DNA from 2 places in the Streptomyces sp. NPDC057963 genome. Region 1 is predicted to be linked to the other one. Evidence: riboswitches for the same ligand, from Rfam matches in the RefSeq annotation. Region 1 holds a riboswitch; the other holds the start of a gene.
What was found. Region 1 has a riboswitch for glycine ahead of gcvT (glycine cleavage system aminomethyltransferase GcvT). Riboswitches for the same ligand answer to the same signal wherever they lie in the genome.
Positions count from the first base shown of each region.

Region 2: it holds a riboswitch for glycine, as region 1 does, so the genes downstream of both, gcvP (aminomethyl-transferring glycine dehydrogenase) here and gcvT (glycine cleavage system aminomethyltransferase GcvT) in region 1, are expected to answer to the same signal.

Region 1 is NZ_JBHVPX010000014.1:8,815-12,408, forward strand. It holds gene gcvH (glycine cleavage system protein GcvH) at 2-379, opposite strand; gene gcvT (glycine cleavage system aminomethyltransferase GcvT) at 472-1,599, opposite strand; glycine riboswitch at 1,741-1,838, opposite strand; gene ACFVT1_RS29025 (AAA family ATPase) at 1,998-2,696, shown strand; gene ACFVT1_RS29030 (enhanced serine sensitivity protein SseB) at 2,733-3,503, shown strand.
Region 2 is NZ_JBHVPX010000022.1:8,945-12,538, reverse strand. It holds gene gcvP (aminomethyl-transferring glycine dehydrogenase) at 1-1,717, opposite strand, end outside; glycine riboswitch at 1,912-2,008, opposite strand; gene ACFVT1_RS33415 (PRC-barrel domain-containing protein) at 2,122-2,490, shown strand; gene ACFVT1_RS33410 (DNA polymerase IV) at 2,415-3,594, opposite strand, start outside.

The sequences.
Region 1 (3,594 bases):
CTCAGTTGCCGGAGAACTCGGTGTACTCGTCGGCGGAGAGCAGGTCCTTCGGCTCCTCCGCCATACGTACCTTGAACAGCCAGCCGCCCTCGAACGGAGCGGAGTTCACCAGCGACGGATCGTCCACGACGTCCTGGTTCGCGGCGGTGACCTCACCGGTCACCGGCGAGTACAGGTCGCTCACCGACTTGGTCGACTCCAGCTCGCCGCAGGTCTCGCCCGCGGTCACCGTGTCACCGACCTCGGGGAGCTGGGCGTAGACGACATCGCCGAGGGCGTTGGCCGCGTACTCGGTGATACCGATCGTGGCCACACCGTCCTCGACGGCCGACAGCCACTCGTGCTCCTTGCTGTAACGCAGCTGCTGGGGGTTGCTCATGACCTGAATTCTCCTGTACGCGGGGGAGTGCTGATGAACGGTGGTCTTACGGTGTGAGACGCGACTGCGTCACTTCTTCGGGAGCGCCGACGTCACTTCTGGCGCTTGTAGAACGGCAGCGCCACGACCTCGTACGGCTCGTGGCTGCCCCGGATGTCCACTCCGATGCCCGCGGTGCCGGGCGTGGCGTGCGCGGCGTCCACGTACGCGATGGCGATCGGCTTGCCCAGGGTCGGCGAGGGGGCGCCCGAGGTGACCTCGCCGACGACCTCGCTGCCGGTCCCGCCCGCGGCGACGACGGAGAAGCCGGCGCGGGGCACGCGGCGGCCCTCGGCGATCAGTCCGACCAGCTTGCGGGGCGGGGCGGTCGCGGCGCGCTCGGCGGCGGCCTCGAGCGCCTTGCGGCCGACGAAGTCGCCCTCCTTCTCGAACTTCACGACGCGGCCGAGGCCGGCGTCGAACGGGGTCAGCTCGGTGGTCAGCTCGTGCCCGTAGAGCGGCATGCCGGCCTCCAGGCGCAGCGTGTCGCGGCAGGAGAGCCCGCACGGGATCAGGCCGCGGGAGGCGCCCGCCTCGGTGAGGGCCTTCCACAGCTGCTCGGCGTGGACGGGGGCGACGAACAGCTCGAAGCCGTCCTCGCCGGTGTAGCCGGTGCGGGCGATCAGCGCGGGGACACCGGCGACCGTGCCGGGCAGGCCGGCGTAGTACTTCAGCCCGTCCAGGTCGGCGTCGGTGACGGCGGCCAGGATGGCGGGGGACTCGGGGCCCTGGACGGCGAGCAGCGCGTACGCGTCGCGGTCGTCGCGTACGGCGGCGTCGAAGCCGCCGGCCCGCGCGGTCAGCGCGTCCAGCACGATCTGGGCGTTGCCGGCGTTGGCGACGACCATGTACTCGTCGTCACCCAGCCGGTAGACGATCAGGTCGTCCAGGATGCCGCCGTCCTCGGCGCAGATCATCGTGTAGCGGGCGCGGCCCACGGCGACGGTGCCGATGTTGCCGACCAGCGCGTAGTTGAGGAAGGCCGCGGCCTCGGGGCCGGTGACGGTGATCTCGCCCATGTGCGACAGGTCGAAGAGGCCGGCCCTGGTGCGGACCGCGTTGTGCTCGTCGCGCTCGCTGCCGTACCGCAGGGGCATGTCCCAGCCCGCGAAGTCGGTCATGGTCGCGCCCAGCGAACGGTGCAGGGCATCGAGGGCGGTGAGACGGGGGGCGGTGCTCATGGATGTGGCTCCCAGGGCATGACGACGAGGACAGTCCCTCCCCATCTGTCATCGGAACCTGAGAGGTTCGCCGAGAGCCCCCTGGAGGGTTCGGCTTGCACCTTGGGTGGGGCCGCGGAGCGGCCCGCTTTTCAGATCTGCCTCATCCACGCGGTACGGGGCCTGAGAGATTCAAGGGAGGAACTTGCTCCTTCGGCGCCCGGCACAGGCAGTGACCGGAACTCTCCCGCGCGGATTCAAGCGGCCTTTATGCAGTTGGCCGGGTCATCATCGCACGCATCGCGCCGGAGTGGGGCCCCGGTCCCTCATGGGAATCAGCGGCGTGGACGGTTGTGCCGCATTACCTTTTCTTTACACTTCAGGGGCATGCGTGGGGTGACCCGACAGGGGGAGGGGCGATGACGTTGCAGCGGTACGCGACGACCGCGGGGGCCGCGCACGGCGCGATGCCCGCACAACCGGGGGCGCCGGCCGCCGACGCGCTCGGCCCGCCCGCGCCCGTGGTGCGGGACCTCCGGGACCGGGCCGGGCGCAGCCCGCGCGGCCTGCGCTTCGGGGCGGGCGACGTGGTGGTGGTCTCCGGGCTGCCCGGCAGCGGCAAATCGACGCTCATCCGGCGGGCGGTGACGACGGCCCGCGCCATCGACTCCCAGGACACCCGGGACCACTGGGCGCGGATCGTGCCCCGGTTACTCCCGTACGCCCTCTACCGCCCCCTCGTCCGCGCCGCCCACTACGGGGGGCTGTGGCGGGTGCTGCGCTCCGGCGAGTCCGTGGTCGTCCACGACTGCGGAACCCAGGCGTGGGTACGCGGCTGGCTGGCCCGCGCGGCGCGGCGCCGGGGCCGGGTGCTCCACCTCGTCCTGCTCGACGTCACACCGCAGACGGCGATGGAGGGCCAGCGCGAGCGCGGACGCGGCGTCTCCGGATACGCGTTCGCCCGGCACCGCAGGGCGGTGGGAAGGCTGCTCCGGGACGCCGAGACGGGCCTGCTGCCGCCGGGGTGCGCCTCGGCGGTGCTGCTGGACCGCGAGGCGGCGGCTCTGCTGACCCGGATCGGGTTCGCGGACCCGCGGGGCCCGGGAGCCGGACGTTAACCTTCTGCCGGAAGGCTCGGGCAAGAAGGGGAAGCAGTGGACATTCCGGCGCAGGGTCAGTCCCATCCGCAGGGCGGATGGCCCGCCAATGAGCTCGAAGAGGTGCTGATGGCCTCGGTGGGCAGCCCGGAGGCGGGCGGACGGCTCGTCGAGGTGCTCGGGCGCAGCCATGTCTGGGTGCCCCTGCCCAACGGCGGCGGACCCGATTCCCCCGACCTGGACCTGCCGACGCTGGAGATCGAGGGCGCCGCGTACGTTCCCGTGTTCAGCTCCGAACAGCAGTTCCGCAGCTGTGTCGGCGCCGCGATGTCGTTCACCGTCGCGCCCGCCCGCGAGTTCGCCCGCGGACTGCCCCCGCAGCTCGGTATGGCGGTGAACCCGGGCGGCGTCGTCGGGACGCCGCTGCCGCCGCCCGCCGTGGCCGAGCTCTGCCGCGGCGGACGCACCCCGCTGGACGGACCGGCCGGCGGAGGCAGGGTCCGGCTGTACGAGCCGGACTGGAAGGAGGAGCCCGTCGACTTCCTCGCCGCGGCGGCCGGCGAATTCGAGGTGAGCGGTGTCGTGCTCACCGCCCGCCGGACCCTGGCCAGCATCGAGGGCGGCGAGCCCGTCCTCTTCATCGGTGTCGAGCTCTCCACCTGGGAGGGCGCCGGGCGCGACGCCCCGATGGACGCCCTCGGCCGTGCGCTCGGCCGTGTCGAGGTGCCGTGGTCGGTCAGCCTGGTCCTGCTCGATGTGGCGCAGGACCCGGTCGCCGACTGGATGCGGGAGAGGATCCGGCCGTTCTACTGCCGCGCGGACGGGTAGCACCCGGCACGGTGCCCGCGGACCGCTCCGGAGTGGATCACCGCGTCGGCCCGAGGCGTCAAGTCGGTGTCAGGACCGGCGCATAAGCTGG
Region 2 (3,594 bases), on a different contig from region 1:
CGGCGTTCGGCTGGATCGAGACGGCGTCGTAGCCGGTGACCTCGGCAAGGCGCTCCTCCAGCTCACGGATGAGGGTGAGGAAGCCCTGCGCCTGCTCGGCCGGCGCGAAGGGGTGCAGCGCGCCGAACTCGGGCCAGGTGATCGACTCCATCTCGGTGGTCGCGTTCAGCTTCATGGTGCAGGAGCCGAGCGGGATCATGCCGCGGTCCAGGGCGTAGTCCCGGTCGGCGAGCTTGCGCAGGTAGCGCAGCATGGCCGTCTCGGAACGGTGCTGGTGGAAGACCGGGTGGACGAGGATCTCGTCGGTGCGCAGCAGAGCCTCGGGCAGCACGTCGGCAGCCGCGGCGTCCAGCGCCTCGATGTCCCCGTCGGCGCCGAACGCGGCCCAGACGGCGGCGATCTGCGCCCTCGTGGTGGTCTCGTCGCAGGCGAGGGAGACCAGGTCGGCGTCGACGAGCCGCAGGTTGACACCGCGCCCGCGGGCATCGGCGACGACGTCGGCGGCCTTCCCCGGAACGCGCACGGTGAGGGTGTCGAAGTAGGTACCGGTCACGACGTCGATGCCGGCGGCGCGCAGGCCCTCGGCCAGGATCGTCGCGTAGCGGTGGGTGCGCCGGGCGATCGTCCGCAGCCCGTCCGGACCGTGGTAGACGGCGTACATCCCGGCCATGACGGCGAGCAGCACCTGAGCGGTGCAGATGTTGCTGGTGGCCTTCTCCCGGCGAATGTGCTGCTCGCGGGTCTGCAGCGCCAGCCGGTAGGCCTTGTTGCCGTCCGCGTCGACGGAGACGCCGACGAGGCGGCCGGGCAGGCTGCGGGCGAACTTCTCGCGCACGGCCATGAAGCCGGCGTGCGGCCCGCCGAAGCCCATCGGCACACCGAAACGCTGCGTGGTGCCGACCGCGATGTCCGCGCCCAGGTCGCCCGGCGAGGTGAGCAGGGTCAGGGCCAGCAGATCGGCTGCGACCGTGACGATCGCGCCGAGCTCGTGGGCCTGCTCGACGACGGGCCGGATGTTCCGCACGGCCCCGGAGGCGCCCGGGTACTGCACCAGGACACCGAAGACACCGCGCTCGGCGATCTCTGCGGGAATGCCGTCGGAGAGGTCTGCGACGACGACCTCGACACCGGACGGCTCGGCACGGGTCTCGATGACGGCGATCGTCTGCGGCAGGGCGTCGGCGTCGACCAGGAAGACGCCGTTCTTCACCTTGCCGACTCGCCGCGAGAGCGCCATGGCCTCGGCGGCCGCGGTGCCCTCGTCGAGCAGGGAGGCACCGGAGGTGGGCAGCCCGGTCAGTTCGGCGACCATCGTCTGGAAGTTGAGCAGCGCCTCCAGACGGCCCTGCGAGATCTCCGGCTGGTACGGCGTGTAGGCCGTGTACCAGGCGGGGTTCTCCATGACGTTGCGGAGGATCACCGGCGGGGTGAAGGTGCCGTAGTAGCCGAGCCCGATCATCGGGGCCAGCACCTGGTTGCGGTCGGCCAGCGCACGCAGCTCGGCGAGGACCTCGGCCTCGGTGCGGGCGGCCGGCAGCCGGAGCGCCTCCGCGCTCTTGATGACATCGGGCACCGCGGCCGCGGTCAGCTCGTCCAGCGATCCGTAACCGACCTGGGCGAGCATCTTCGACTGCGCCTCGGCATCGGGACCGATGTGGCGCTGTTCGAATGGAATGCCCTGCTCCAGCTGGGAGAGCGGAGTGCGACGGGGGGTCATGGTGGAGGCCTCCTGGTCTGTCACGACCTGCGAGGGGCACCACGGCGCGGGTGCCCGAACGGCCTCCCCCTCTGTCATCTCAACCTGAGAGCTTCACCGGCGCGCCCTGCGGCGTACCGGCTTTCACCGTCGGTGAGGAGGGGAACCGTACCGGCACTCGGCCGCACGGAACCCGCCCTGCTTTCCAGAGTGACCTCGTCCGTGCGGTACGGGGGCCTGAGAGATTCCGGGGAGGATTTGCTCCTTCGGCGCCTCCGGATTGACTCCGGAGGACTCTCCCGCACGGGGTCAGCAGCCGTCACCAGCCTACCAGCGGGGTTCGTGGCGGAATTCTCGAGTGGCCAACCCCCCGGATCTGCACTTCTGTAGAGCTTGTGGAGTAGCCCCGACGAGTGGGAGGGACCGTGCAGACCGACATCGATCCGCGCAGCCTGATCGGCCGCAAGGCCTTCGACCGCAAGGGCACCAAGATCGGAACCGTGGACGAGGTGTACCTCGACGACGCGACCGGTGTGCCCGAGTGGGCGGCCGTACGCACCGGACTCTTCAGCCGGGACGCGTTCGTCCCCCTGGAACCCAGCGAGTTCGTGGAGGACTCGCTCCGCGTCCCCTTCGACCGCGCGCTGATCAAGGACGCACCCGACTTCGGCGTCGGCCGTCATCTCTCGCCGGAACAGGAGCTCCAGCTCTACCGGCACTACGGTCTGGACTCCTCTCCCGAGGAGACCGGCCCGGACAGGGACTTCGGCAGACTGGCCGGCCAGGACGAGTAGTCCACCGGATTCCGCACCAGCGGCAGCGGATCGGCCGGTTGCAGCTCCGCGTCGTCGATCCGGAACGTACGCACTCGGCCGGGCGCCGACTCGGGCTCCTCGAACCGCACCGTCACCCGGCCGACACCGCTGCCCTGCACCCAGCCGTGGCCGTAGACCTCATGACGCACGTCGTGTCCTGCGGGCCAGCGCCGCGCGGCCAGCTGTTCGGAGGTCTCCGGGGGCTCCTCCCGCGCACCGCCCGCCGGCTCGCCCCCTTCGTCACCCGCCTCCGCCGTCTCTTCGGCCGCTTCCCCGGTCGCGGCCCGCTCACCGGCGGCCTGCGCGAAGAGGTCCTCCTGCGTGTAGTCGGCGAGCCCCGTGACGCCCACACCCAGGAGCCGTACGCCCCCAGTGGTGTCCACAGCCTCCAGGAGCCGTGCGGCGGCCTCCCGGACCACGGTGGGGTCGTCCGTGGGGCCACGGAGCGTCTCGGACCTCGTCAGGGTGGAGAAGTCGTACCGGCGCACCTTGAGCACCACCGTCCGCCCGGACCGCCCCGCACCCCGCAGCCGCTGGACGCATCGGTCGGCCAGCCGCTCCACCTCCGTCCGGACCCGCACCCGGTCGTGCAGGTCCGCGTCGAAGGTGTCCTCGACCGACACCGATTTCGCGTCCCGCTCCGCGACCACGGGCCGGTCGTCGTGGCCGAGCGCCATACGGTGGAGAGAGCCGCCGTGCGCCTTTCCCAGCAGGCGTACGAGCTCTGCCTCCCCCGCCTCGGCCAGGTCGTCGACCGTCGTCATCCCGGCACGGCGCAGATGGTCCGCCGTCGCGGGCCCGACGCCGGGGAGGATCCGTACCGGCATCGGCGCGAGCAGCTCCCGCTCCGTGCCCGGTTCGATGAGCGCCAGCCCGTCCGGCTTCGCCTGCTCCGAGGCGATCTTGGCCAGCATCTTGGAGCCGGCCAGCCCGACCGAGCCGGTGAGCCCGGTGACCGCCTTGATGGCCGTACGCAGCTGCTCACCGATCTCCAGCGCGGAAGCCGTGTCGTCGGCCGCCCCTCCGGCTTCCAGGTCCACGAATGCCTCGTCCAGGCTGAGCGGCTCCACCAGCGGGGAGAGC